DNA from 4 places in the Bradyrhizobium ingae genome. Region 2 is predicted to be linked to each of the others. Evidence: riboswitches for the same ligand, from Rfam matches in the RefSeq annotation. Region 2 holds a riboswitch; each other region holds the start of a gene.
What was found. A riboswitch is a leader RNA that binds a small molecule or an ion and turns the genes downstream of it on or off. The one in region 2 is predicted to bind cobalamin.
Positions count from the first base shown of each region.

Region 1 (7,406 bases), on a different contig from region 2:
CGCGCTCGCTTCATGAACCTTCGTCTTCAGCGCGTGAGCCACGAGACAAAGCAACTGACGAGAGCGACGCCACGAGACCTTTGACACCTGAGTTCTCGACGATCGCACAAGACAGCTTGCTCTCGACTTCCATGAAACGAGAGAGATTGCAGTAGAAGTAGACCCCATGGCTGCAGATGACGAGGCAGCAGATTCATCAGGCCCGTCGTTGTTGCGGCCAGATCCATATCGCATCCCGACGTCCTTGACGTGAGGGGCACCACTCTCGTTGACGCACGATTGCCATGTGCCCGCCGGCTGCATCAATTGCCAAAGTTGGTAGGTGACCGGGGCTTAGGCGCTGCTTATCGATTCGCGTGCTCAATTTCCAACGGACAGCGCGTTCGATTGAATACTCGCTTCTCCAGGGCATTCCGCTCCGAGAGGTGGATGTAAAAACCATTTCAGGACGCTGGCTCGTTACGGACACTGAGACGCGCAAAGCACGCTCTTGGCATGGTCGCCACGAAGTCGTCGGATCGCCCGCTGGAAGAGGTTGGCTTTCCCGCTCATAGCGTGCTTCGCAAAGACATGGGATCGACCACCGCGGAAGCGCTTGCAGAGCGGCAAGCCGGTTTTGCTGACGCGCAATAAGTTCGCGCGGATAGACGACACACATTCAATCTACTGAACCGCTCTGGATTGGACGGCATTCGAGCTTCGCCCAAGACCAACGAAACGTGCTGACTCTGGTTCAGAAGGCGCGGCGGCTCGGCAAGTGTCGAGGCCAATACGCGGAAGAAAACCGATCGAGAGACGCGCATGAACCTAAAGGAGGACATTCTTTCGAATGAAGAGCGCCTGTGCTGACGCGGCAAAACCAACGTTCTTGCGGTTCATTCATTGCAGGTCTACGCAGCTCCATCAACCCGATGCGACCTCTCCGGGAATCCATGCCGCTCTTGGGTTAAGAGCTGGCACGATGGCTTTCAATGACATCGTTGAGCTGCCGATGCTGCATACAGGGATGGGTGACAAAGGCAGAGTTTGCATCGGCCGGACCCCGGTCAGTCCTGTGAACCGGCTAGGCGACCTTCGCGGCCGGCTCTTTTGCTGTCTTGATGCGCGTTACGCTGCTCTGACCATCGACGCTGACGGGTACCTCGCCAGCGACGGTGGCGCGACGAACGACCCGATGCTGATCGCCGTAATCGTTCACCGCGTAGTGTTGTGTGGCGCGATTGTCCCACATCGCCACATCACCTTCCTTCCAACTCCAGCGCACGGTGTTTTCGAGCGCAATGATATGAGACTGAAACAGATCAAACAGCTTCTGGCCGTCGTATTTCGGGATGCCAACAAAACGTTGCACCAGGGCGCCGAGGAGCAGCGTGCGTTCGCCGGTCTCGGGGTGGACGCGCACGACTGGATGTTCAGTCTGATAGATCGTTTTGGTGAAGACTTCGTCCAAGTGCTTCTTGTCGAGCTCGCTGGCGCGGGGCATTATTGCGTAGTCGAAGGCGTTGCTGTGAACGGCCCAGAGCTTGTCCGCAAGCCGTTGCAGCGGCGGTGCCAGGTCGAGGTAGGCTGTGACGGTGTTTGACCAGACCGTATCGCCACCGAACGGTGGCATCACAACGCCTCGCAGCACCGCGATCTTAGGGTAGCCATCGACGAAGGTCCCATCGGTGTGCCACAGGTCGGCCCGGCTGCCGGCGCGGACCGAATCAAGCTCGATAATCGACGCCGTCCCCTTAATGGCACCGAGCGTCGGATGACATGCCGGACTTCCGAAACGAAGAGCAAAGCGCTCCTGCTCGGCGTCGTCGAGATGACCCTGGTCGCGAAAGAAGATCACCTTGTTCTCGAGCAGCAGCTCGTTGATTGCGGCGATCGTCTGGTCCGGTAGATCGCCCGACAGCTTGATGTTTCGGATTTCCGCTCCGATGCGCGCGGCGCGTTTGACGATGTCGGCGCGAGGAATGACATTATCCGACAAGCCCGTTGCAATCATAGCGGCACTCTCCAAATTCGCGGCTTGTTCGCCAGACCAGCTGTTCGACTGCGATAGGGGCTGTCGAACGCCAAATTGCTGGACCGCATAGCGGGTTCCGTCAAACTCCACGGTGACGGCGACGAGCCACCCTCGTGCGCTCTTAACGGGGTCTGCGACAGGTGAGGTGTGGCCTATGTGACGATCTTTCATCCCATGATTGACCGATCTGCCGGTTCGATCAATTGCTAACATTGGTAGTTGACCGGGGCACAAAGGTTTAGACTTCGCTGGACGATCGATGCAGAAATTGCCGCTCAGTGCCGAACGAACAAGAAACTCATGGAACGACATGAGAACGCTTGAGATCGGAAGGACAGGGCTGCCAAGCCGATCGACAACAATGGCCGTCAGGGGCGCTGGTCAAAATTTGATTTTGCACCCCATCGTCAAGCTGTTCGTTTATGACCTCCATTGTTGAGGCCGTATTCGCGGCAGCATGCCGCAGAAAAGGTGGTCCTCCTTCGAGGTTGACGTACCGCCCCGGTTGCAGATAAATCGAAGGCGTCGAGGTTCTCCAGGTCTCGCTCGATCTGGAGCTAAGAGGGAAGCCGGTGCGCTCACGATCCGTTCAGGATTGAAGTAATGCCGGCGCTGCCCCCGCAACTGTAAGCGGCGAGTCCGCATCCATACGTGTCACTGAAGCAGATGCTTCGGGAAGGCCGGATGCAGACGATGACCCGCGAGCCAGGAGACCTGCCCCGACAACATAAACGTCCACGGGCGGGGTGTCCGGTGGTACGCCAAGCAGCAGGCGCTTTCGCGGCCCCTCCTGCCCGCGTCCGCCATGGCCTTTGCCCCCACCATAATGGGGTTAAAGCTATGTCTCTTCTCTCACTTCCTGTCGCAACTCTCGGCACGCCACGTATCGGGCCACGCCGCGATCTCAAATTGGCACTCGAAGGCTACTGGGCCGGCAAGATCAGCAGCCGGCAGCTTCTTGAAGCTGCGGCCGGTCTTCGTGTCGCCAACTGGGCGCGCCAGCACTCGCTTGGCGTCACCGTCATCCCCTCGAATGACTTTTCACTCTATGATCAGGTTCTCGATACGAGCGTCATGGTGGGCGCCATTCCCGAGGCGTATGGCTGGGAGGCAGGTCCGGTCCCGCTGAAGACCTATTTCGCCATGGCGCGCGGCTCTCAAGGCGGGGAGCATGAAGCAAGTAGCAGTCACCCCCATGACGCCGGCGGGTCCGCCGCGCAGGAGATGACCAAGTGGTTCGATACCAACTACCATTACATGGTGCCCGAATTCCATAAAGGTCAGACCTTCAGGCTCTCATCCCGAAAGCCGATCGAGGAATATGAGGAGGCGAAAGCCCTTGGCTATCAAACGCGTCCGGTTCTGGTAGGACCGGTCACCTTCCTGAAGCTCGGCAAGAGCGCTGATCTGGCGTTTGATCCGATCTCGCTGCTCGATAGTCTCCTGCCAGTCTATGTCGAGGTTCTCAAGGAGCTGGCGAAACGCGGAGCCGAGTGGGTTCAGCTTGACGAGCCGTGTCTGGTGCTTGATCTCGACGAGACCACGCGGAATGCGCTTCAGCGGGCTTATGGGTGTCTTGCCAAGGAAGTGCCTGACATCAAGATCATGCTGGCCACCTATTTCGGGGCGATCGGCGACAACCTGGCGACCGCTCTGGAGCTGCCTGTGGCCGGACTGCACGTCGATCTTATCCGCGCTCCCCAACAATTGAGCCAGATTGAATGCGGCGCCCGCGCGGACCTCGTGGTTTCGCTCGGCGTCATCGATGGCCGCAACGTGTGGCGTTCTGACCTATCGGCACTGATCGAGCGGTTCAAACCCGTCATTGCAAAGTTCGGCAGGGATCGCGTGCAGCTCGCGCCCTCCTGCTCGCTCCTGCATGTCCCAATCGATCTTGAGCTCGAGACCGATCTCGATCCGGACGTGAAGAGCTGGCTTGCCTTCTCGGTGCAGAAGATCGGCGAGCTCACGGTCCTTGCGAAGGCGCTCGCAGGCGAGGCGAGTGTCGCAGCCGCGCTGACCGCATCCGATCTTGTGGCGACGGCGCGCGAGACCTCCCCGAAAATCCACGACGCGATCGTTGCACAGAGAATGGCGGCGATCGACGACGCCATGCGCCGCCGCACCAGCGCCTTTGCCAACCGCGCAGAGGTCCAACGCAAGCGTTTTGGTCTGCCGGCCTTTCCGACGACGACGATCGGCTCGTTCCCGCAGACCGCCGACGTTCGCAACGCTCGCGCTGCTCATGCCAAGGGCAAACTGACGGACGCGCAATACGAGCAATTCCTCAAGGCGGAGACGGCCCGTACGGTGCAGTGGCAGGAAGACATCGGCCTCGACGTGCTTGTGCATGGCGAATTCGAGCGCAACGACATGGTGCAGTACTTCGGCGAGCAGCTCTCCGGCTTCGTGTTCACCCAACACGGCTGGGTGCAGTCCTACGGCTCGCGTTACGTCCGCCCGCCGGTTCTGTTCGGCGATGTCTCGCGACCGAAGCCCATGACTGTCGAATGGTGGCGCTACGCGCAATCGCTGACCAAGAAACCGATGAAAGCAATGCTCACCGGGCCGGTGACGATCCTGAACTGGTCATTCGTCCGCGATGACCTACCGCGCAGCGAGACCTGCCGCCAGATCGCGCTTGCGATCCGCGACGAGGTCGGCGACCTCGAAAAGGCCGGCGCGACCATGATCCAGATCGACGAGGCAGCGCTACGCGAAGGCTTGCCGCTGCGCCGATCCGACAGGAAGGCCTATCTCGACTGGGCAGTGGAAAGCTTCCACATCTGCTCCTGCGGCGTCGCAGATGCGACGCAGATCCACACCCACATGTGCTATTCGGAGTTCAACGCCATCATCGATGCAATCGCCGCGATGGACGCAGATGTCATCTCGATCGAGACGTCGCGTTCGAAGATGGAGCTGCTCGATGCGTTCACGGCCTTCAAATACCCGAACGACATCGGCCCCGGCGTCTATGACATCCACTCCCCGCGCGTTCCCGAAGCCACTGAGATCGGAGATCTCATCGCCTTGGCCCGCCAACGTCTGTCGGACTCGCAGCTCTGGATCAATCCTGATTGCGGCCTGAAGACCCGCAAATGGGAGGAGGTCCGTCCGGCGCTCGCCAACATGGTCGCGGCGGCGCGCGAACTTCGCAAGGCGTCTTGATGCAAGCGCGAGCTCGGTAGTTAGAGTTGCGTTCATTTGGCGGAATGCCGATCCGTTTCTGGATCAAATGCACTCGTTTCAATGGAGGAACTCCGACAACTCGCATTTCCGCTGAGTGAGCCGGTCGCGCCCGTTGCAGCCTCGCTGGGTCGCTTGGCAGCGAGATGCGCGGGCGCGGCCAATTGCATCTGCCAGGATCCCGGTGAGGACTGTTTCAGACGACGTGAGAAGCAGCAGCGATTTCCAATCGGTCGTTCAGCAGGCGCTACGCTGCGGCTTAACGATTGGTTGGAGCGGCCTCTACTCAGGCGGCCCGCTCAGAAAGGAAAGTCATCACCATACGTAACCACCGGTCTAAGGCTGCTGGCGATGCCGGTTGCAACAACCAGGATGAATGCCATTGCTATCATACCGATATCAAAGGATCCCGTCGCATCCTTAAGAACGCCAACCATGTACGGGCCGACGAAGGCGCCAAAGGCACCGATAGAATTGATGAATGCGATGCCTCCGGCAGCAGCAGCGCCGATAAGGAAACTCTGCGGCATCGTGTAGAGGATTGTCCGCGCGGAGATCGTGCCGATCAGAGCAAGCGTCATGCATGTGAGCGCCGACACGAGCGAGGTGAGCATCACCGAAACGACAAGTCCGGTCGCGCCAAGCATCAATGCGGCGATCAGGTTGTAGATCCTGTACCCCTTACGATCGACACGTCGCGCCCAGTACAACATGCCTATCGTGACAAAGAGATAGGGCACGGCCGAGAGCCAACCGACCTGCGTGTTGTTCAAGTTGTGGCTCTTTAGCATCAGGGGGAGCCAGACGCCGATCCCATAAGAACCGATCGTGAATGCGAAAGTGACGCTCGTCAACTTGAGTACGCGGACGTCCTTCATCGCGGCCCAGAGATCCTTCTTGACCTTCTTGACCTTCTTGACCTTCTTGACCTTCTTGACCTTCTTGTCCTTCTCCCTTGCGAGCTCGTTCAGCAACGCATCACGCTCGGTGGGCGTCAGCCACGAGGCCTTGTCCGGCGTGTCGGCAAGCAGGACGAGGCATAGAACCCCGAGCAGGCAGGCCGGTAGGCCTTCGATCAAAAACATCCACTGCCAGCCGGCCAGTCTCCACACCCCGTCCATTTGTAATAGCCAAGCCGAGACTGGATTGCCGATCAACGCGGACAGCGGTGTTGCAGCCATGAACCAGGCAAGAACGCCCGTTCGGGTTCGCGCCGGAAACCAAATTGAGATGTACCAAATGGCGCCGGGGAAGAAGCCTGCTTCAAACACACCCAGAAGGAAGCGGATCACGTAGAAACTGTATGGTCCAACGGCGAACGCCGTCGCCGCGGCTGCAAGGCCCCAGGTCACCATGATGCGGGCGAGCCAGCGGCGCGCGCCGAAACGATACATCATCATGTTGCTGGGAACTTCCAGCATGCAGTAACCAAAGAAGAGGATCCCCGCGCCCCAGCCGAATTGCGAGGCGCTCAAGCCAATGGCTTCGTTCATCTGCAGTGCAGCGATGCCGACGCTTGTCCGGTCAAGGTTGTTGAAGAGATAGGCAAGACCCAAAAGTGGCACCAGCCGCCGCGTGTTTTTGGCAACAGCGCTCGCGACCAGGTTAGAGCTCGCCTCATGGTTGGCATGACATTGGGCAGCAACGGAGACTACCACTCGTTCTGCTCCTACAACTTGACGCCGACGACACGTCCTTTTTCGAGGACCGAAGCTGCGCGGCGATACCAGGCTGAAACTCGAGGATCTTTGCCACCGGTGGCCGATCGCTCATTTTCAAAGATCAACAACACTTTGCACGATTGGCGCTCATGCTCAGGACCTGTCGAGAGCCGGTCATCGGATCAACGAGTCATCTTCCGATTGGGAATTGTCGATACCGGACTATTTGCGTGGCGCAAGCCCGAGCATCGTGCGCGCTTCCACTGCGGTGGCGGGCTCGTACCCGAGTTCTCGGATAATTCTTACTGTTCTCTCGACGAGCCGCACGTTAGTGGCAAGTATACCCGGTTCGAGGTACAGATTGTCTTCGAGTCCGACGCGAACGTGGCCGCCGGCGAGCACCGCATGGGTTGTCGCCGGCAACTGAGCTCGACCGACCCCGCTAACGCAAAACATCGCTCCTTTTGGAAGATTCCCGATGAGCATGTCGAGAATCTGCGGAGTGTACGGCAATCCCCCCTGGATTCCGCGATCGGCGCCAA
Region 1 covers NZ_JBVUBB010000010.1:182,919-190,324, reverse strand. The annotation lists gene ACV1FX_RS17725 (carbohydrate porin) at 1-42, opposite strand, end outside; gene ACV1FX_RS17720 (TauD/TfdA dioxygenase family protein) at 1,064-1,993, opposite strand; cobalamin riboswitch at 2,526-2,750, shown strand; gene metE (5-methyltetrahydropteroyltriglutamate--homocysteine S-methyltransferase) at 2,855-5,185, shown strand; gene ACV1FX_RS17710 (MFS transporter) at 5,503-6,861, opposite strand; gene ACV1FX_RS17705 (beta-keto acid cleavage family enzyme) at 7,087-7,406, opposite strand, start outside.
Region 1: another riboswitch for cobalamin. It lies ahead of metE (5-methyltetrahydropteroyltriglutamate--homocysteine S-methyltransferase); the one in region 2 lies ahead of ACV1FX_RS01790 (ribonucleoside-diphosphate reductase subunit alpha).

Region 2 (7,406 bases):
GGCGCAGCGACGGTTCGCGATGAAATGCATGTACTGCTCGCACAGCGCCGCGTTGAGGCCGAGGAAGCCGCGCGGCATGGTGTCCCGGCCATAGGCGGCTTCGAGTTCGGCCGCCTCACGGATCATGCCACGGATCTCGTCCTGGAATTCGGCGGTCCACAGATGCGGATTCTCGATCTTGATCTGGTTGATCACGTCGATGCCGAAGTTCAGATGGATGCTCTCGTCGCGCAGGATGTACTGATACTGCTCGGCGATGCCGACCATCTTGTTGCGGCGGCCGAGCGACAGGATCTGCGCGAAACCCGTGTAGAACCACATGCCTTCAAATACGACGTAGAACGCGACGAGATCGCGCAGGAAGGCGCGGTCGTTATCGGGCGTGCCGGTCTCGAACGACGGGTCGTCGAGATGCTGGGTGTGCTTGAGCGCCCACGCCGCCTTGTCGGTGATGGACGGCACCTCGCGGTACATGTTGAACAGCTCACCCTCATCGAGGCCGAGACTTTCCACGATGTACTGGAAGGTGTGGGTGTGCACCGCCTCCTCGAAGGCCTGGCGGAGCAGATACTGCCGGCATTCCGGATTGGTCAGGTGACGGTAGATCGCCAGCACAATGTTGTTGGCGACCAGCGATTCCGACGCCGCGAAGAAACCGAGGTTGCGCTTGATGGCGCGACGCTCGTCCTCCGTCAGACCGTCGCGCGACTTCCACAGCGCGATGTCGGCCTGCATCGAGACTTCGGTCGGCATCCAGTGATTGTTGCAGCCGGAAAGATATTTCTCCCAGGCCCATTTGTATTTCAGCGGCAAGAGCTGGTTGACGTCGGCGCGGCAGTTGATCATCCGCTTCTCGTCGACCGAGACGCGGCCGCCGGCACGATCGATCGCCCCTAAGCCGGTCGGATCGACCGGCTCGAGCTTGAGCTGGATATGCGGACGCAGTGCCGTGGCGAGGGTAGAAGCGGCGGGAGCAGCCGCGGTGATTTCGGTGTCGGACCAATCAAGCATCGTCATCTCCTCACTGGCAGGCTTCGCATTCGGGATCGTCGATTCGGCAGGCCTTGATGCCGTCGAGATCGGGCGCCGCCGCCGTCGAGATCATGATCGGGGCATGCGAAACCGCGCTCGACGCGGACACTGCGTTGAGCTTGCCGTCGGTGCCCTTCAACGTGGACTTCTCTACATGGGTGGCGCTACGCGAGCGCAGGTAATAGGTCGTCTTCAATCCACGCCGCCAGGCTAGCCGGTAGAGCGTGTCAAGCTTCTTGCCGGAGGGATTGGCGATGTATAGGTTGAGCGACTGCGACTGGTCGATCCATTTCTGCCGACGTGCGGCGGCTTCGATCAGCCAGGCGCTGTCGATCTCGAACGCGGTGGCATAGAGCGCCTTGAGATCATCAGGCACGCGGTCGATCTGGCCGACACTGCCGTCGAAATATTTGAGGTCGGAGACCATCACCTCGTCCCACAGCCCCCTCGCCTTCAGATCGCGCACGAGGAAATCGTTCACGACCGTGAAGTCGCCGGACATGTTCGATTTGACGAACAGGTTCTGGTAGTTCGGCTCGATCGATTGCGAGACGCCGCAGATGTTGGAGATCGTCGCGGTCGGCGCGATCGCCATGACGTTCGAGTTGCGCATGCCGCTTGAAGTGACCTTCTTGCGGAGGCGATCCCAGTCCAGCGTCGCGGAGCGGTCGGCATCTAACCCGCCGCGGGACTCCGCGACGAACTGGATAGAGTCGAGCGGCAGGATGCCCTTCGACCACAGCGAGCCCTCGAAGCTCGGATAGCGGCCGCGCTCGGCGGCGAGATCCGACGACGCCTCGATGGCGTGGTAGGAGATCGCCTCCATGCTGACATCGGCAAAGCTGACGGCGACATCCGATGCGATCGGGATGCGCTGGACCTGAAGCGCTTCCTGGAAACCCATCAAGCCGAGACCGACCGGCCGGTGACGCATGTTGGAACGGCGCGCCTCCGGGATGGTGTAGAAATTGATGTCGATGACATTGTCGAGCATCCGCACGGCCGTCGTCACCGTCCGCTTCAGCTTGGCCTGGTCGATGCCGCCAGCGCTGACATGGGCGAGCATGTTGATGGAGCCGAGATTGCAGACCGCTACCTCGTCGGCCGAGGTGTTGAGCGTGATCTCGGTGCAGAGGTTCGAGGAATGGATCACGCCCATGTGCCGCTGCGGCGAGCGCAGATTGCAGGGATCCTTGAAGGTGATCCACGGATGGCCGGTCTCGAACAGCATGGTCAGCATGCGCCGCCAGAGATCGGTCGCACGCACGGTCTTGAACACGCGCATGCCGCCGGCTTTCGCTTTGGCTTCATAGGCCTCGTAGGCCGTTTTGAAGGCTGCGCCGTAGAGATCGTGCAGGTCAGGCGTCTCGTCCGGAGAGAACAAAGTCCATTCGCCGTCGGCATCGACGCGCTGCATGAACAGGTCGGGCACCCAGTTCGCGGTGTTCATGTCGTGGGTGCGGCGGCGATCGTCGCCGGTGTTCTTGCGCAGGTCGAGGAATTCCTCGATGTCGACGTGCCAGGTCTCGAGGTAGGCGCAGACCGCGCCCTTGCGCTTGCCGCCCTGGTTGACCGCGATCGCGGTGTCGTTAGCAACCTTCAGGAACGGGATGATGCCTTGGCTCTCGCCATTGGTGCCCTTGATGTGGGCGCCGAGACCGCGCACCGGCGTCCAGTCATTGCCGAGGCCGCCGGAATATTTGGCGAGCAGGGCGTTGTCCTTGACCGATTTGAAGATGCCGTCGAGATCGTCCGACACCGTCGTGAGGAAACAGGACGAGAGCTGCGGGCGCAGCGTGCCCGAATTGAACAAGGTCGGCGTCGAGGCCATGAAGTCGAACGACGACAGCAAATCGTAGAACTCGATCGCCTTGGCTTCGCGATCGATCTCGCGGACGGCGAGGCCCATCGCGACGCGCATGAAGAACGCCTGCGGCAGCTCGATACGCTTGCCGCGCTCATGCAGGAAGTAACGGTCGTAGAGCGTCTGCAAGCCGAGGAACTGGAAGTTCAAGTCGCGTTCGGGCTTGAGCGCTGCCGCAATGCGCGACAGATCGAAACGGGAGAGCTCGGGATCGAGCAGCTCGGCCGCGATGCCGACCTTCACATAGGCCGGAAAATATTCGGCATAGCGGGTCACCATGTCGGCCTGCGAGGCCGAGGTCGGAACGCCCTGGACGTAGGACAGCACCTCGCCGCGCAGCTTGTCGAGCAGCAGGCGCGCGCTGACATAGGCGTAGTTGGGCTCCTGCTCGACCAAAGTCCGCGCGGCCATGATCGAGGCCAGCGCCAGCTCATCCTGGCTGATGCCGTCGTAGAGATTGCGGGTGGTTTCGGCCAGCACCGGCGCGGCGGAGACACCGTCGAGGCCGGCGCAGGCTTCGCCGATGATCAAGGCGAGACGCTTGCTGTCGAGGCCGACGCGCGAGCCGTCGGCGAGCGTGACATGAAGCTCCGGTACGGCGACCGTCTTGGCTTCCGCAGCGGCTTCCTCCGCACGCTGGCGCGAGCGTTCCTCACGATACAGCACATAGGCGCGCGCGACCTTGTGGTGCTCGCTGCGCATCAAAGCGAGCTCGACCTGGTCCTGCACGTCCTCGATGTGGAACGTGCGCCCCTCGCCTGCCCGGCGCATCAGTGCGGTGACGACTTCGGACGTGAGCTGCTCGACACTCTCATGGACGCGGCGCGAGGCGACCGCGTTGGTGCCTTCCACGGCCAGAAACGCCTTGGTCATGGCAACCGCGATCTTGGCGGAATCGAATGGCGAGACCTTGCCGTTGCGGCGAATGATCTGCATGGACGGCTCGCTGGAAGCCGCAAGTGACTGTGGACGCAACTGGATGATGGGTGCGGAAGCGCTTTCCGCGTCGTGCAGGTTCAGTGACATCAATCGGCCCCGTGATGCGCGCGTTATGTTTGAACGGGGCTTTTGGAAAGGACGCCGCAGAAACGCCGGCAGGAAAGCGCCGGACGGTGCATGCAAGCGACCGCCGGACACCCCGCCCGTGGACGTTCAGATCGTCACGGCAGGTCTCCTGGCTCGCAGGTCGTCGCTCGCTTCCCGTCTTCCCAATGCGCGGACGCACCAGTGACGCTTGTACGGAAGCAGCTCGCTGCTGACAGTTGCGGGGGCAGCGCCGGAATTCCGCGCCTTCTGGCGCAGTTCACCGGCTTCCCTCTTAGCCACTAAATCTTGCGATCCAGCGGAACCGTGACGCCCACATGTGGTGATATTCGTGAGCGGGTGTCAACGATTCGTTTGAATGGGCGTCCCGTATTCGCTGTGGAATGTGGGAGTTCCGATCTACGAGCCGGTCTTGGGACTGACTGTCCGTATTTCGCCCCGGTCCCGGTTGAGGCCCAGAGCCACGCAGTATGACGATTTACTTAAATCATCATACCACTGTATGAGTATTCGGGTAAGACATCATACCAGCGACTTCGGAATGCCGGGCCCGAAGCTCGCCGCGTAAAGGGGGACGAGTTGCGTAGGGTTTCTTGGCACCTGGCACTGGCCAGCATGACGTTGTCCGGCTTCGCGGCCGAAGATTCAATCAATGCACAGACGGTACCGAGCGCATCCGCGCCGTTGCCCCCTGTGACGGTTGCAGCGCCGGAAGCTGCGCCCAAACGCGCCCGACGAACCGAGGCGGCCTCGCGAACGAGCACCGCGCGCCGTGCGCAGAACAGGCCCGTTGCGCGGGCATCCTCCCAGCAGCCCGCGCTTGGGCTTTCCATCGGCGCAGGCGCGACGGCAAGCCGCGGCGACGTGTCGAGCGCCGTGACAGCCCTCCCCGCTGCGGTGACCGTATTGGACGCGCCGGCCATCAGCCGGCTGGCGGTCGCGACCTATGGCGACCTGTTCCGCCCGCTCCCCGGTTTCAACGTGTCCAACTACGGCCAAGGCGGCATCGGCTATGGCCTCTCGCTACGCGGCTACACCGACGCCGAGCATGGCCGCGACATCGCCTATTTCATCGACGGCGTCCCGCTCAACGAGGTCTCCTCGCTGCACACGCCGAACTACGCCGACCTCAACGTGCTTTTCCCCGAGACGGTGAAGAGCATCGAGATCGTGCGCGGACCGTTCTCGGTCGAATACGGCGATTCCAACATGGGCGGCTCGGTCAACATCACGACCAAGCAGGCCGAGCCCTTCGCGAGCGTCGGCGTCTCCGGCGGCACGCAAGGCACCGCGCGGGGCGTCGCCACCTACAGTACGACGCAAGGTGCGTGGCTGCCTTATCTGGCGCAGGAGGGCTATCACACCGACGGCTATCGCGAAAATAGCTTCATCAATCGCTACAATTCGTTCAACAAGGTCACGACGATCTTGCCTGACGGTGCGACCATCTCGTTCCGCGCGCAGGCCTATGGCACGGAATACGGCTCGCCCGGCTATGCAAATCGCGATGCGATCGCCGCAGGCGCGATCTCCGAGCGCTCAGCCACCAATCCGACCGACGGCGGCAACAAGCAACTCGAGAACTTCGTCACCAACTACAGTTCGGGCGCCCAGGACCAGGAACTGAAGGGGACGTTGTACGTCAGCCACCAGTTTTCGAACCGTTTCGCCGATTTCGGCGGTGGCCAGCGCGTGCAGCACGAAGACCGCACGATGGTCGGCGGCCGCGTGAGCAAGGTCTGGACCGGCGCCATCGGCGACGACATCCCGGTGCAGGTCCTGCTCGGCAGCAACTGGCGCACCGACTTCATCGAGGCGTTCCAGGCTCCGACGACCGCGCGTGCCGTGACCGGGCCGGCCGTGGTCAATGTCGGGTTGACCCAGACCAACGTCGCCGGCTTTGGACAGGTCCAGGTCAAACCGCTCCCCTGGCTCAAGTTCACGGCGGGCACACGCTACGACCAGTTTTACTACGATATCAACGACCGCATCACGCTCGGCGGGACGCCAAACATCTCGAACGGCGTTACGAGCCCGAAGGTCGGCGTCGCGATCACGCCGGTAAGATGGCTCGAGCTGTTTGCCAATTATGGCCAGGGCTTCCGCAGCGTCGACGTGCCCGCGGAGCTTATCGGCAATCCCGGCATTCAGCCGTTCAAGATCGTCAGTCGCGAAGGCGGGTTCCAGCTCACCTTCGATCGCGTCAGATTTTTGGCAAGCTATTGGACGACCGACTCCGCGAACGAGGCGTTTCAAGCCGATGCCGGCCTGCCGGTTACGTTCCTGGGCAAGGCTCAGCGCAACGGATACGATGTCGATGCACGCTGGTTCGTGATCCAGGAGCCCGTCAACAATGTGTCCCTGTTCGCCAACTATACCGGCATAACGGCGCGCCTCGTCGATGCGGCGCCGTCCTATTTCGTGCCGAACGTGCCGAACTATGTCGCCAATGTCGGCGTCGACTTCAACGTTGCGACCGTCAATGCGCAGGTACTGTCCGGCTCGGCCTATGTGACCTTCGTCGGCAAAAAGAACCTGACCCAGGACGGCCTCATCACGACCTCGCCGTACTCGCGCGTGACCGGAAAGATCGCCTATTCCTGGCCTGAGGGGTGGACCGCATTCACACAGGCAACCTGGTATCCGGGTGATCGGGTCAGCGAGATCGCGATCAATTTCGGCAACCCGGTCAACGCCAATTCATCCGACATCTTCGTCAGCGCCCAGCCGACCCTCGCTGTCCTCGCGGGCGTGAGCTATCGCTTCCCGACAGTGGTGGCCGCGGCGGCGCCAAAACTGGTGACCAAATGATCTCTTCCCGTTCCATTCAATCTCTGCTGCTCTCGGCTGCGTTAACGCTCTGCTCGGCCGCTCCGTCGACTGCACATGACGTCTGGATCACGCTGTCCGGGCCGGCGAACGCGCGCCGTGCCGTCGTCAACTACGGTCATCCCGACGACCGGCCCCCCGCCTTCGCCGACAAGGTGGTGGACCTGTTCGCGATCACGTCGAAAGCACGCAACTCGCTGCTCGACGGCCTTGCGGCCGCCTCGGAGAACGGCGTTCAGATTGCCAGATCAAAACCGTTCGACGATGCCGGACACACGCTGCTCGCGGCGCGCTATGACAACGGCTTCTGGATCAAGACGAAGGACGGCCTCTATCGCAACGCGACGCGGCGGCTGATGCCTGATGCGGTCGAGAGCTTCTGGTCGGGAAAGTTCGCCAAGGCGATCACGGGGGCCGACGCGCCGTGGCAGGAGGTGCTCGGACACGATCTCGAACTCGTGCCGTTGTCCGATCCCGCCAAGACCAAGCCGGGCGAAACGCTCAGGATCAAGGTGCTGTTTCGTGGCAAACCGCAGTCCGACGCCGAGGTCGAAAGTGGCGACGGCAAGACGGCGATCCCGGAGAAGGACATCCCGAAATTCAAGACCGATTCTGACGGCATCGCCGGGATTCCGAT
Region 2 covers NZ_JBVUBB010000001.1:379,269-386,674, reverse strand. The annotation lists gene ACV1FX_RS01795 (ribonucleotide-diphosphate reductase subunit beta) at 1-1,011, opposite strand, end outside; gene ACV1FX_RS01790 (ribonucleoside-diphosphate reductase subunit alpha) at 1,022-3,922, opposite strand; cobalamin riboswitch at 4,044-4,264, opposite strand; gene ACV1FX_RS01785 (TonB-dependent receptor) at 4,520-6,751, shown strand; gene ACV1FX_RS01780 (DUF4198 domain-containing protein) at 6,748-7,406, shown strand, end outside.

Region 3 (7,406 bases), on a different contig from region 2:
TGAACGCGGCGGAGATCTCGTAGGTGCGCGGTGCGCCCAGCAGGACCTGATCGGGGTAGAACGGATCGCCCCAGACCGCATAGCGCTTGTCAGTGACGTTGCGCACGCGGAACGTCAGACGCGTCTGCTCGACGGCGGAGAACACCGACTTCGGGATGTCGACGAAAGCGTAGACGTCCGCGATCGTGTAGGCGTTCAGCGTCACGGTGTTCGCATCGGTGTTGTAGCGATCGCCGACGTGACGTCCGACGACGCCGAACTCCACCGGCCATGGTGTAAAGAAGCGATAGGACGCGCCGGCATTGGCGACGATGCGCGGCACATTCGGCGGCGTGTTTCCGGAGAACGAGCCACCGGCGAAATCGTAGTCGGCATAGCGCGCATCGACGTAGGCGATATTGCCCCACAGCCGCATGGCATCCGTCACGCGCACGGCACCGGCGAGCTCAACGCCCTTGGACTCCTGCCGCCCGGCGATATTGAGCTGCATGCCGCCGGCGGCCGCGTAGACGTTCTTGCGCAAGATGTCGTAGGCCGAGAACGACCACTCAGCCCTGTTGTCCCAGAACAGATGCTTGACGCCGGTCTCGTAGGTACGCGAGGTCGTCAGGTCGAGCGGCTGGGTGGGCGCGAGCAGGAAGACGTTGTTGGCCGAGACATCGGCGCCGGTCGCGTACTGGCTGAAGAAGGTCAGGCCGGGCACCGCTTCCCAGGTGTAGCCGATGCGGCCCGTCACCGGCGCCCAGTCTTTCGTGAACGGAAAGCCTGCCTTCTCGAGGCCGCTGACGTTGGTCGAATTGCGGTCGAGCCCTATATGCTCGACGCGGAGACCACCGACCAGCGCAAAGCTGCGCGTCAGCTTCAGCCGGTCCTCGAACGACAGCGCCTCGTTGTTGATCCGCGCCGTTTGCTGCTGAATCGTGAGGGGGCCATAATAGCCACGCACGGGATCGACGAGCGTGACGGAATCGTGGGGAAAGTCGGCGTTGGCCGCGCCGGGTCTGACGAAATCAAGATCGCTTGCGGCAAGCGTTGTGACAAGGCGGTTGTCGAAGCCTGCGATATTCGCATCCCAGGTTAGATCGGTAATGTTGCCAAACAACCGCTGGCTATGTGCAACGTAAAAGCGGCCGCGATCGACTTGGTTCGAAACAGAGTTGAAGGCCTCCACCTCGTTGTTGAACCACGAGCGCTCCGCGCCATAGCCATAGGCTTGGCTCTTCAAGGTCAGGTCCGGCGCGAGCTTGAGTTCGAAGCCGCCGCGCAGCCACACTTCCTGCGCCACATTGCGATTATCGAGAACGTTGTAGTTGGTGTTGAAGGTACGATCGTCGATCGTGATGGGGCCAAGATTGGTCCCGCTGCTCGAGACATAAGTGCCCGAAACGATCCCCGTCGTCGCGTGCGAACCGCTGAAAGCAATCGGCACCAGCGGCGCACCCCAATAGGCCTTCGAGCGGTCCTCCCGGTACTCGATCGCGCCCCAGATCTTGAGATTGTCCGAGATGCGATAGTTGAGCTGGCTAGAGACGTCGAGCGTCTTGGTATTGGTGTCGTCGGCAAAGCCGTTGAGCGAGGAGCGGCTGACGTCGAACCGGTAGTCCAGGCCCTGCACATTGGTGCTGCCACCGGAGCCGTAATAGGTGCGGAACGAGTTCAGCGAGTCGTAGGCGAAGAACGCCTCGTTCTGCACCGGCCCGGTGTGCGGCTGCTTGGTCACGAAATTGATCGCGCCGCCGCTGGCGCCCTCGCCTGACATCAGCGAGGCAGGCCCTTTCAGAAATTCGATCGCCTCAAGATTGGCCGTGTCCATGACGCGGGAGGTCATGTTCTGTGGGCCGATCTTGATGCCGTTGTAGAGGGTGTTGATCTGGCTGTTGGTGAAGCCGCGCATCGAGAAGGCTGAGGGCTCGGCCGGATTGTCTCCGGCAGTAACGCCGACGGCACCCTGAGCGACGTCCGAAACGGTGCGGTAGCCCTGCTCGCGGATCGTCTCTGCCGAGATCACCTCCACGGTCGCGGGCACCTCGCGCGCGGTCAGTCCCAGGCGTGAAGCGCTTGCGGCCACCGCGTTCGTGTTCAGTGGGGTCTGTGTCACGTTCTGAACGGCCTGCTTTTGCGTGGTCGTGGCGGTCGCCGCTCGGTTCGGCGCCGGTCGCCGGGCGCTCCGCTCATCGCGTCTGTTCGGCTTGGCTGGCTTGCGGTTCTGGTCGATCTGGCGAACCTCGACGGGCGGCAATTGCTCGCGGGCTTGCTGCGCAACGGCTGCGGAAACATCGACGAAGATAAACGGGGTGAGAATGCCGGACGCGCGCAGGAATTTGGGCAAATTGCCGGTACGGGCAGAAGACATGGTTCGGGCCTCGGTATGACGTCAGTGGCACGTCACAGCGAACCAAGTCTCAACCTTCAGCGCATTTCCCGCCTCCGGCTAAGCCAAATGTCTGTACTCCCCGACCGACATCTTCGCGTGTGACCACGGCTGACGGCAGGTCTCCTGGCTCGCGGGTCATGACCTCTTCGCCGCCTTCCCGGGACCGAGAGCCCAGTGGCTTGTGACGAAGGATTCTCCGCTTACAGTTGCGGGGGCAGCTACGGCATTGGGGAAACTCCCCGCACCGCATTCCCTTTTCATCCCCGGATGGGGAAACCGTCACGAGCATCTATGATTAAGAGCAAGAGAGAGTCAATGTGGAAGCTGCGGCGTTCTTGTCGCAGCAGCGCAAATATCCTTTGCAAGTATCGTTGGAGACGTTGAATGGAAGGGGACACCTTCCTCTGGCTCGTAAGACACGCCGTTGTCGATGGCATCGCAGGGACGATCCACGCCATGGACGCGCCGGCCGATCTCAGCGACCGGACGCGACTGGACGCTCTGCGACGGCATCTGCCGGCGGGGGCCGCGAGCTACGCGAGCCCGGCCCGGCGGACCCTCGAAACGGCACGCGCGCTCGGGCTTGAGCCGGTCTGCGTGCCCGCCTTCAGCGAGCAGGATTTTGGCGAATGGAGCGGACGACGTCACGATGAACTCGCTGCCGCGGGCGGCGCGGCCTATGCAAAGTTCTGGGCCGATCCGGCCGGCTCGAAGCCCCCAGGCGGCGAAAGCTTTGAAGACCAAATCGCCAAAACGCGCGAAGGCCTTCACCGTATCGAAGGAGGATCAGCGATCCTCATCGTCCATTCCGGCACCATCCGCTCTGCCCTATGCATCGCGCTCGACCTCGCACCACAAGCGGCCCTGCGTTTTGCGATCGATCCGCTCTCGCTCACCCGCATCGACCGGCTGTCGGATGGCTGGCGCGTCGTCTCGGTCAATCAGACGATCGCTTGAGTCTCACGCCGGGCGGTCCGGAACATTGGCCTGCGCGAACGTCGCCATGCCATTGTGCAGAGCGCAAGCAAGCCGCACCAGCGGCAGCGCGATCGCCGCGCCTGATCCCTCCCCGAGCCGGAGATCGAGGCTGACCAGCGGCTGAACGTTCAGGGCACGAAGCACCAGGCGATGCCCCTGCTCCGCCGACTGATGCGATGGCAGCAGGAACGGCTGACATGACGGATTGAGGCGCGCGGCCGCCAGCGCAGCAACCGACACGATGAAGCCGTCGATCAGCGTTGGGATACGCCGCTGCGCGGCCGCGATGATCGCGCCGCAGATCGCCGCGATTTCAAGGCCGCCGACCGTACGCAGGACCTCCTCCGCGGACGCCGCCTTCGTCAGGCCATGCCGCACGAGCGCAGCATCGATCACGCGCGCCTTGTGTGCGCGACCCGCAGCATCGACACCGGTGCCGCTGCCTGCGATTTCGTCGGCGCTCACACCCAGCAGGCTTGCCGCGATCGCTGCCGAGGCCGTGGTGTTGCCGATTCCCATCTCGCCGAGGATGAGGAGATCGGGCTGCTTCGCCGCCGCACGCGCCACCGCGCGCTGCCCGCATTCGAACGCAAATGCCAGTTCCGCCGGCTCAAGCGCGGCTTCCACGCTGAAATCGCGGGTGCCGCAGCGCGGCTTGTCCGCGACGATCCCCGCGACCTCCGACTGCGCCAGTGAGCCGGCGTCGACGACCTCGAGGCTCGAACCCAGTTCACGCGCCAGCACCGAGATCGCGGCACCGCCCGCGGCGAAATTCGACATCATCGCGATCGTGACTTCCTGCGGATAGGCCGATACGCCCTGGGCAACGATGCCGTGATCGCCGGCAAAGATGATGATCGGCACGCGCGCGGCGCGAGGCTCTTCCGTCTCCTGGAGGCCCGCAAGATCAATCGCGACCTGCTCGAGCCGGCCGAGTGCGCCGGTCGGCTTGGTCAGTTGCGCCTGCCGCGCGATCGCCGCCTCGCGATGCGCGGTCGAGATATCCGGGCATTTCCCGTAGACCCAATTGGGGAGCATGTTGTCCTGCCTCCGTTCACGCGACTGCGGTTGTGTCACGCTCTGCGTTTGAGAATGTAGCTGTCCATGATCCAGCCGTGCCGTTCGCGCGCCTCTTGCCGTGCCGCGGCGATACGCGGGCCGATCTCAGCCAATGCACCCGACATGACGATCTGGTCGGACATGCCGAGATAGGCACCCCACCAGATCTGCAGGCCCTCCGGATCGAGTGACTGAAACGCCGTGCCGCCATCGAGCATCACGACCACGGTGTCGGTACCGTCAGGCCAGCCGCCTTCGCGCAGTCGCCGTCCTGTGGTCACCAGGAACGGCTCGCCGATATCGTTCAGCGGCAGCGCATGCGCCGCGCACAGCGCCTGGATCGAGGTGATGCCGGGGATGACTTCGATCGCGGGCACAGGATCGAGCCGTCGAGCGATCCGCAAAGAGGAGTCATAGAGCGACGGATCGCCCCAGATCAGCAGCGCGACGCGGCCATCGCGTCCGAGATGGGCCGCGATCGCCTGCGACCACGTCGCGGCGACAGCATCGTGCCAATCATCGACGCCCCGGCGGTAATCGGCCTCGGCGTCGCGCACCGGCAAGTCGAACTCCGCGATGCGTGTTTCCTTGTTGGTGAGCACCTCGGCGCAGATCGCCCGCCGCAATTCGGCGAGATCGGATTTCTGCGCTCCCTTGCGCGGGATCAGGACGAGATCAGCCGCGTTGATGGCACGGATCGCGGCGAGCGTAAGCTGCCCGGGATCGCCGCAACCAATACCTATCAAGGAGAGCATCAGCATGACGGATCGACCTCAGCCAGAGCCCCGAACAGGATGACGGCGGCCGAGGTTGCCGCGCCACCTCGCGAGAGCTGTTCGGCAAGTTCGGCAATCGTCGTCCGGACGAGCCGTTCATCGGCCCGGCCGAGCGATTCAGCAAACAGCGCCGGCGTGCCTGGGGCAAGGCCGTGCGCGATCAGCTTCGCGGCCAAATCCGGAAACGTGCGCCGGCCCATATAGACAACGGTCGTCGCATCCGGATCGGCGAGCGCGACCCAATTGAGATTCTCCGGCAACTGCCCGGTCACATCGGCTCCCGTCACGAACTGCACCCGGCGCGCGGTATTCCGCCGGGTCAGGGGGATGCCGGCTCGAGCCGCCGCGACGCAGGCCGAGGTGACGCCCGGCACGATCTCGTAGTCGATCCCGACCGCCCGCAGCGTCTCGATCTCCTCTTCGAGCCGGCCGAAGATGCCGGCATCGCCGGATTTCAGCCGCACCACGCGCGCGCCAGTCAACGCATAATCGACCAGCAGGCGGTTGACGTGCTGCTGCTTGGTCGAGGGCCGGCCGGCGCGTTTTCCGACCGCCACCAGATTGGCGCCGGGCCGGGCCAGCTCGAGGATCGCGCCGGAGGCGAGATCGTCATAGAGCACGACGTCGGCCTCGCGCAGCCGCGCGGCGCCCTTGAGCGTCAAGAGCTCGGGATCGCCGGGACCGGCGGAGATGAAGGAGACGAACCCGCTCACCGGTCCTCCGCAATCAGGTGAAAGAAAGTACCCGTCGCATGCCCGCGCCGCGATCCGGTTTCCGCGACGGTCGCGCCTGTCGCATCTTGCACCCGCGCGAGCGGCATGTCGGGCTGCGCAATGATCGTCGAATAATGGAATTCATGGCCGCGCAGGCGCGCGCCGGGCTGATGCCCCGGCATCGGTGCCGCGAGCTCGGCTAGCCGATAGCCGAGATGCATGCGGCGCTTGGCAAAGCTTGTCTCAAGGCCCAAGAGGCCAAGCATCTCGTGCCGCACGCCGTCGGCATCGGTCAAGGCCGTGCCCATCACCATGTAGCCGCCGCATTCGCCGTGCACCGGCCGCGTCTCGGCGAAGGCGCGCAAGCGCTCGCGGAAGCGCGCGTTCGCCGCGAGCCGGCCCCCATGCAGTTCGGGATAGCCGCCAGGCAGCCAGCACACATCGGCGCGCGCATCGGGCCCCTCATCGGCGAGGGGCGAGAACGGCAGAATCTCCGTACCTGCGGCATGCCAGGCCTCCAGCATGTGCGGATAGACGAAGGAGAACGCGGCGTCTCGCGCCAGCGCAACGCGCTGGCCGGGCGGAGTGACGTTGAGCCCGCTCGTGGCCGGTTGCGCCGACCATGCGGACGCAGCGCGCAGCACGGCGTCGAGATCGACATGCTCGCTGACAAAGCGCGCGGCCTCATCGATGAGTCCGCCGATCTCCGCCTGCTCTTCGGCCTGCACCAAACCGAGATGCCGCTTCGGCAGGCTGATCTCGGCATGGCGCGGCAACGCGCCGAACACGGCAATGCCGGCATCGTTCAACGCACGCCGCACGAGATCCTCATGCCGCGGGCTCGCGACGCGATTGAGCACGACGCCGGCAAGGCGCACACCGGCACGAAAATCGCGCAAGCCCGCGCCGATCGCCGCGGCCGTCTGCGCCTGGCCGGACGGATCGATCACCAGCAGCACCGGCCAGCCCATCATCTCCGCGATGTCGGCGGTGGCGCCCGTGCCCGAGACGCCGCGCACGGCGACGCCGTCGAACAGCCCCATCGAGCCTTCGGCCAACACGAGATCGGCATTCGCACCGCGGCTGGCGAGATGTTCTATCGTCGCGCGGTCCATCGCCCAGCTATCGATGTTGACGGAGGCGCGTCCCGTCGCGGCCGCATGAAAGGCGGGATCGATGTAGTCAGGGCCGCTCTTGAAGCATTGCACAGTGAGTCCGCGATCCCGATAGGCGCGCGCGAGCGCCAGCGTCAGCGTTGTCTTGCCGACGCCGGAAGCCGGTGCCGAGATGACGAGACCTGCAGGCATCACGACGCCTCCGGAAAGCGCGGCGCAGCACCAACCGGCCGGTAACGGCGGTCGTAGTCGGCCGCATAAAGGCGGCTTTCAGAAAACTCCTCCGAGTCCAGCGTGCGGCCGACCAGGATGAGCGCGGTGCGCTCCAGCTCGGCGCCGACGGCCGCATCGAGCGTTGCAAGCGTGGCGCGCACGATGCGCTGGTCCGGCC
Region 3 covers NZ_JBVUBB010000003.1:220,160-227,565, reverse strand. The annotation lists gene ACV1FX_RS06070 (TonB-dependent receptor) at 1-2,353, opposite strand, end outside; cobalamin riboswitch at 2,471-2,670, opposite strand; gene ACV1FX_RS06065 (histidine phosphatase family protein) at 2,759-3,331, shown strand; gene cobT (nicotinate-nucleotide--dimethylbenzimidazole phosphoribosyltransferase) at 3,335-4,390, opposite strand; gene cobF (precorrin-6A synthase (deacetylating)) at 4,426-5,172, opposite strand; gene cobA (uroporphyrinogen-III C-methyltransferase) at 5,166-5,900, opposite strand; gene ACV1FX_RS06045 (cobyrinate a,c-diamide synthase) at 5,897-7,207, opposite strand; gene cobM (precorrin-4 C(11)-methyltransferase) at 7,207-7,406, opposite strand, start outside.
Region 3: another riboswitch for cobalamin. It lies ahead of ACV1FX_RS06070 (TonB-dependent receptor); the one in region 2 lies ahead of ACV1FX_RS01790 (ribonucleoside-diphosphate reductase subunit alpha).

Region 4 (7,406 bases), on a different contig from region 2:
CCCGGATGGAGCCATGCCGTCTTGCTCGGCGTGTTGGCCTGGCCGCTGGTTGCGCTCCGGTCGCTCCACGATCATGTCGCTGCCGTCGCGCAACCTTTGCAGTCGGGCGATATCGACGCGGCGCGGCTTGCGGTCGCAGAGATTGTCGGCCGCGATCCCGCCTCGCTCGACGAGGCCGGCATTTCGCGCGCGGCGCTCGAGAGTCTTGCAGAGAATGCATCCGACGGCATCGTGGCGCCGCTGTTTTGGGGCGTGCTGCTCGGCCTGCCCGGCATCTTCGGCTACAAGGCAATCAACACGCTGGATTCCATGATCGGCCATCGCTCCGAGCGTCATCTCTGGTTCGGCTGGGCGGCTGCGCGCATCGACGATGTCGCCAATTTCATCCCGGCGCGGCTGACGGCCCTGTTGTTCGCGCTGGTGACAGCGCGCCCCTCAGGGGCCTTGTCCTGCATGTTGCGGGATGCAAATCGTCATCGTTCGCCGAATGCCGGCTGGCCGGAAGCGGCAATGGCCGGTGCGCTCGGCGTGCGTCTGAGCGGGCCGCGCAGCTATCATGGGGCCGTGACCGACGAGCCCTGGCTGAACGCGGGCGCGCGCGATCCGCTCGCCGCCGATATCGACCGGGGATTGCGGCTCTATATTCGCGCGATGCTGCTGCTCGGCGGCTTGCTCATAGCGTTGGCGCTGGTCTAAGGGGGCGGCGATGCGCGAGCATGGTGGCAATCTCGATGCAGCGGTGCGGCGGTTCGGCGGACGCATCGAGGACTGGATCGATCTGTCGACCGGCATCAACCGGCAGTCTTATCCGGTCGGCGAGATCGAACAGCACGCATGGACTGCGTTGCCGTCGCGGTCCGAGATTGAAGCGCTGCATGAGGCTGCGCGGCAGGCCTATGCAACGCAGGCGCCGCTGCTCGCCATGGCCGGCGCGCAGGCCGCGATCCAGTGTCTGCCGAATCTTTCGTGCAAGGGCCGCGCGCGCATTCTGGCGCCGACTTACAATGAGTATGGTGGGGTGTTGTCCGGCGCGGGCTGGGACGTTGCCGAGGTCTCAGCTCTTGATGCGCTCGCGGGAGCCGATCTTGCCGTCGTCGTCAATCCCAACAATCCCGACGGTCGGCGCCATGAGGGAGCCGACCTCCTCGCACTTCTGCCGCGAGTCGGCCGCCTCGTGATCGACGAAAGCTTTGCCGATGCGCTGCCGGAGCTGTCGCTCGCGCGAGAGGCGGGGCAGGGCGGCCTGTTGATCCTGCGCTCGTTCGGCAAGTTCTATGGGCTGGCCGGCTTGCGGCTCGGCTTCGCGCTCGGCGCGGAAGCGGACATTGCGGCGCTCACGGCGATGGCGGGGCCGTGGCCGGTTTCGGGTGCTGCGATCGCCGTCGGTCGGCGCGCGCTACTCGATCGCGAATGGGCGAGGGCGACGACATCGCGGCTCGAACGCGACTGCGTACGACTAGACACGGCGGCGACATCGCAGGGCTGGCGGCTGGTCGGCGGCACGCCGCTGTTCCGGCTCTACGATGCCGGTGATGCGCTTGCTGCACAGGACAGGCTCGCGCGCCGCAATATCTGGTCGCGCGTCTTTGGCGCACAGCCGGGCTGGCTGCGCCTGGGCCTGCCGGGCGACGAGGCGGAATGGGCGCGCCTCGTCGCTGCGCTTGCATCCTAGCGCGCCAGCGCGAGCAGACCTTCGACGTCCAGATGGGTCTCGATGTGATCGGCGAGCGCGTCGAGCGCGCTCTCGACCCTTGCGCCGTACGGCTGATCGGTTGCGGGAATATCGAGCCGCGCGAGGAAGGCCTTGCGAAAACCGTCCGACGTGAACAGGCCGTGCAGATAGCTGCCGTGCACGCGTCCGTCGCCGGAGATCGCGCCTTCCGGCGCGCCGTCGAGCGTGGCGAACGGTCGCGCGCGATCCGGCCCATCGGTGCGGCCGATGTGAATTTCATAGGCGTCGATCGGCTCGCTGCTCGCGGCGTGGCGTGCAGTGACGCGGGTGAGCGTCTTTTGCGGCGACATCACCGTCGTCACATCGAGGAGGCCGAGGCCGGCTGTCTCTCCGGCCGGCCCCTCGATGCCCTCGGGATCATCCACGCTGTGCCCGAGCATCTGGTAGCCGCCGCACACGCCGAGCACATGACCGCCGCGGCGGTAATGCGCGAGGAGATCGATATCCCAGCCTTGCGCGCGCAGGAAGGCGAGATCGCCGCGCGTCGATTTCGAGCCGGGGATGATGACGAGGCGCGCGTCGCCCGGGATCGCTTCGCCGGGACGGACCATGACAAGGTCAATGTTTGGCTCCAGCTTGAGCGGGTCGAGATCGTCGAAATTGGCAATCCGCGACAGCGCCAGGAATGCGATCTTGCAACGGCCGGGCTTTCGCGCGTCGCCCAGTCCCAACGCATCCTCGGCCGGCAGTTCGCCAGCGCGCGCGAACCAGGGCAGCACGCCAAAGCCGCGCCAGGCTGTCTTTTCCTGGATCAGCCGGTAGCCATCATCGAACAGCGTGGGATCGCCGCGAAACTTGTTGATGACGAACCCCTGGATCATCGCGGCATCGTCGGGATCAATCACGGTCTTAATGCCGACGAGTTGCGCGATCACGCCGCCGCGGTCGATGTCGCCGACCAGCACGACGGGGACGTCGGCCTTGCGGGCAAAGCCCATATTGGCGATGTCGGCCTTGCGTAGGTTGACCTCGGCCGGGCTGCCGGCGCCTTCGACCAGGACGAGATCGGCGCGCGCCTTGAGGCGTTCGAAACTTTCGAGTACCGCGTCCATCAGCGAAGGTTTCATCGCCGCGTAGTCGCGCGCGCGTGCGGTGGCGATGCGCTTGCCCTGCACGATGATCTGCGCGCCGACATCGGTCTCGGGCTTGAGCAACACGGGATTCATGTCGGTGTGTGGCTCGACGCCGGCCGCGAGCGCCTGGAGCGCCTGGGCGCGGCCGATCTCGCCGCCGTCGATGGTCACCGCCGCGTTGTTCGACATGTTCTGCGGCTTGAAGGGGAGGACGCCCAGGCCGCGGCGCTTTGCGGCGCGCACGAGCCCCGCGACGATGAGCGACTTGCCCACGTCCGAGCCAGCCCCCTGGATCATCAATGCGCGCGCCATCGCAAAAGTCTCAGAACTCGACGCCGGCTTGCGCCTTGATGCCGGAGCGGAACGGATGTTTCACCAGCGTCATCTCGGTGACGAGATCGGCGATCTCGATCAACTCGTCCTTGGCGTTGCGTCCGGTGAGGACGACATGCGTCATCGGCGGCTTCTGCGTCTTCAGGAAATCGACGACCTCGGCGATATCGAGATAGTCATAGCGCAGAGCGATGTTGATCTCGTCGAGCACGACCATGCGCAGGCGTTCGTCCGATATCAGCTCCTTCGCCTTCTCCCAGGCGGCGCGCGCGGCGGCGATGTCGCGGGCGCGGTCCTGCGTCTCCCAGGTAAAGCCTTCACCCATGGCGTGGAACTGGCAGAGGTCGCCAAAGTGCCCCGTGAGCAGCCGCCGCTCGCCAGTATCCCAGGCGCCCTTGATGAACTGGACGACCGCGCAGGGCAGGCCGTGCGCGACACATCGAACGATCATGCCGAAGGCCGAGGAGGATTTCCCCTTGCCAGCGCCGGTGTGGACGATAATCAGTCCCTTTTCACCGCTCTTGGTCGCCATGATCTTGTCGCGGGCGACCTTGATTTTCGCCATTTTCGCAGCATGCCGGGCGTCGGCTTCCTCCGCCGCTGGGGTATCCGATTCAGGCGTCATGGGACGTGGTCCTTCGGCTTGACAAGTGGCGGCCATGGGCAAATGGTGGGCCAGCGTTGGTTCCTGTCCTACGACAGGCGAAGAGGGAATGCGATAGGGCTCGAATCGGCAAGATTCGTGTTCGAAAAGCAGCCGCCCCCGCGACCGTGACCGGAGAGATGCCCGAAGCCACTGATCCCCTGGGATCGGGAAGGCGGGGATCGAAGGGATAAACCCCTGCTCCGCAAGCCGGGAGACCTGCCAGCGCGAATGTTTTGGACCGGCGGACGGGGTGTTCCGCGACGGGGAAACGAACCATCTTTCGCGTGGTTCGTGCGCCTCATCGCCTCCCGCAGATATCCTGGAAGGGGCGATGGCCGTCACACTTCATGTTTGCATCACCTGCCGCGCTGGCCAGACGCTCGGCGAAGGTGAAACCACGCCGGGCGCGCGGCTGCACGCCGCGATCCTCGACGCCGGCGTGCCCGCGGGCGTCAACCTGGTTCCCGTCGAATGCTTGTCGGCGTGCAGCCAGGGCTGCTCGGTGGCGCTCACTGCGCCCGGCCGATGGTCCTATGTCTACGGCCGCCTGTCGGATGCCAATGCGAACGACGTGATCGCAGGCGCTTCGGCTTACGCGGCCGCGCCCGATGGAATCGTGCCATGGCGCAGCCGACCTGAGATCTTCCGCAAGCAATCGCTTGCGCGCATTCCCCCCATTGCCGTCGTGCCGGAGGCCGCCGAATGAACACGCTCGCAAAAGTCCCGGTCACGGTCGTCACGGGCTTTCTGGGATCAGGCAAGACGACGCTGATCCAGCATCTGATCACCAATGCCAACGGCAAGAAGCTCGCGGTGCTCGTCAACGAGTTCGGCAGCCAAGGCGTCGACGGCGAGATCCTGAAATCCTGCGCAGATGCCAATTGTCCGGAGGAAAACATCGTCGAGCTCGCCAACGGCTGCATCTGTTGCACCGTGGCCGACGACTTCATTCCGGCGATGGAGCAACTGCTCGCGCGCCGGGTGAGGCCCGATCACATCCTGATCGAGACATCGGGGCTGGCGCTGCCGAAGCCGCTGCTGAAAGCGTTCGACTGGCCGGAGATCCGCTCGCGCATCACGGTCGACGGCGTGATTGCGCTCGCCGACGCCGAGGCCGTTGCGGCAGGCCGCTTCGCACCGGATCCGGATGCCGTGGAAGCGCAGCGCGCTGCCGATGAGAATCTCGATCATGAGACGCCGCTGTCGGAGGTGTTCGAGGACCAGATCGCCTGCGCCGATATCGTGCTGCTCACCAAGGCCGATCTCGCAGGCGCGGCAGGGCTCGAGGTCGCCAAAGCGGCGATAGCGGCCGAGATGCCGCGCCCCGTGCCGATGCTGCCGGTCGTCGACGGCGCGGTGGACTTACGCGTCATCCTCGGCCTGGAAGCTGCGGCCGAAGACGATCTCGCCGCGCGCCCCTCGCATCATGACGGCGAGGACGAGCACGAGCACAATGATTTCAACTCCGTCGTGATCGATCTGCCCGAGGTCATCGATGTCGAGGCGCTGATCGCCTCGGTGCAGCGGCTGGCGCGCGAGCAGAACGTGCTGCGCGCAAAGGGCTATATTGCGGTCAAGGGCAAACCGATGCGGCTGTTGCTGCAATCGGTCGGCGAGCGCGTGCGGCACCAGTTCGATCAGCCCTGGGGCGTGCGTCCGCGACAATCCAAGCTGGTCGTGATCGGCGAGCATGGCGATATCGACGAGACCGCGATCAAGGCGGGACTTGGTATTCCAGGACTTGATATCTGATGCACGTCGTCTTCCGCGAGAGCCGTGGTCTCGAAGAGACCGCGACGCCAAGGGACATCGGTCAGGACCCGGCCGATCTCGTGGTGCTCTCGTTCTCGGATTCCGATCTCGCCGCGTTCGCTGCCGGCTGGCGGCGAGGGTGCGCCAGCCTGCCGTCGCTGCGGCTCGCCAATCTCGCCGAGCTGCGTCATCCGCTGTCGGTTGATACCTATATCGAGCGGACGCTGTTGCACGCGCGCGGCATTCTGGTGCGCCTGATCGGCGGCGAGTCCTATTGGGCCTATGGGCTCGCGGCCCTTCAGCAACTGGCGAAGGACCGCGGCATCGCGCTTGCCGTGTTGCCGGCGGATGGCCGCGACGATGAGCGGCTGGATGCATTCTCGACCTTGCCGGTCTCGACGCTGAGGCGGTTGAAAGTGCTCTGCGACAAGGGCGGGCCGGTCGCCGCACAAGCCGCGATCGCGCAGCTTGCGCTGGCCTCGGGCCTCTATGCGGGGCCGGTGGTTGGCGAGATCGAGGTCCCCGAGATCGGTTTCTACGAGCCGGGGCGCGGTGTTGTCGGGGCGCTGCCCGATCCCGGCGAAAAACCTCGCGCGCTCGTGACCTTCTATCGCTCTTATCTCACGGCTGCTGACACGGCGCCGGTCGATGCGCTGATCGCAGCGCTGCGGGAGAAGGGATTCGATGCCCATGGCGTGTTCGTGACGTCATTGAAGGCGCCGGGCGTTGCCGATTGGCTGCGGGCGAAGTTTGCGCAGCATCCACCCGCGGCCATCGTCAATGCGACCGCGTTCTCCGCGCTTGGGGACGACGGCACGACGCCGTTCGATGCCGCATCGTGTCCGGTTTTCCAGGTCGCTCTCTCCACGGCAAGGCGCGAGGATTGGGCGGACTCTCTGCGCGGGCTCTCGCCCGGCGATCTCGCGATGCACGTCGTGCTGCCGGAGGTCGACGGCCGCGTGTTTGCGGGCGTGGTGAGCTTCAAGTCGGCGGCCGAACGCGATCCCGATCTGCAATTCGCGCATCTCGCCCATCGGCCGGACGATGAGCGTATCGCCGCGGTCATAGCGCGCGTGGCGGCTTGGCAGCGGCTTGCGGAGAAGCCAGCGAGCGAAAAGCGGGCAGCGGTCGTGCTCTCCAACTATCCGGGACGCCCGCACCAGATCGCCCATGCGGTTGGGCTCGACGCGCTTGCTTCGGTCGAAGCGCTGCTCTCTGATCTCGGCGAGGCCGGCTTCGATGTCGAGCCGTTGAGTGCGCTCGGCGACGTCTTGCTCAAGCAGAAATTGACGTGGAGCGTCGCCGACTATCTTGCCGCACTCTCTCGCTTGCCGCGGGCCTTGCAGGATGACATTGCGCGGGGCTGGGGTACGCCTGAGGACGATCCGAGCTGTCGCGGCGGCGCATTTCATTTCGCCGCGATCAGTAGCGGCAAGGCGATCATCGCGGTGCAGCCGGAGCGCGGTGAGGTCAGTCACCGTGACGCCGACTATCACGATCTGTCGCGTACGCCGCGCCATGCCTATGTCGCGTTCTATCTCTGGCTCCGGCAGCAGGGCATCGACGCTGTCGTTCACATGGGCGCGCATGGCACGCTGGAATGGCTGCCGGGGAAATCCGTGGCGCTGTCATCGTCCTGCTGGCCCGAGGCGCTGATCGGCCATCTGCCTGTCATCTACCCCTTCATCGTCAACGACCCCGGCGAGGCTGCGCAGGCCAAGCGGCGCATCGCTGCGGTGACGATCGGCCATCTGCCGCCGCAGCTCACGAAGTCCCCGGTGCCGGACGGCTTGCGCCGGCTCGAGCAACTGCTGGACGAATATTCGACCGCTGACGGCCTTGATCCCGCGCGCCGGCAGCGCCTGATCGC
Region 4 covers NZ_JBVUBB010000003.1:205,276-212,681, forward strand. The annotation lists gene cbiB (adenosylcobinamide-phosphate synthase CbiB) at 1-696, shown strand, start outside; gene cobD (threonine-phosphate decarboxylase CobD) at 707-1,672, shown strand; gene ACV1FX_RS05980 (cobyric acid synthase) at 1,669-3,117, opposite strand; gene cobO (cob(I)yrinic acid a,c-diamide adenosyltransferase) at 3,128-3,763, opposite strand; cobalamin riboswitch at 3,804-4,022, shown strand; gene ACV1FX_RS05990 (DUF1636 family protein) at 4,116-4,490, shown strand; gene cobW (cobalamin biosynthesis protein CobW) at 4,487-5,536, shown strand; gene cobN (cobaltochelatase subunit CobN) at 5,536-7,406, shown strand, end outside.
Region 4: another riboswitch for cobalamin. It lies ahead of ACV1FX_RS05990 (DUF1636 family protein); the one in region 2 lies ahead of ACV1FX_RS01790 (ribonucleoside-diphosphate reductase subunit alpha).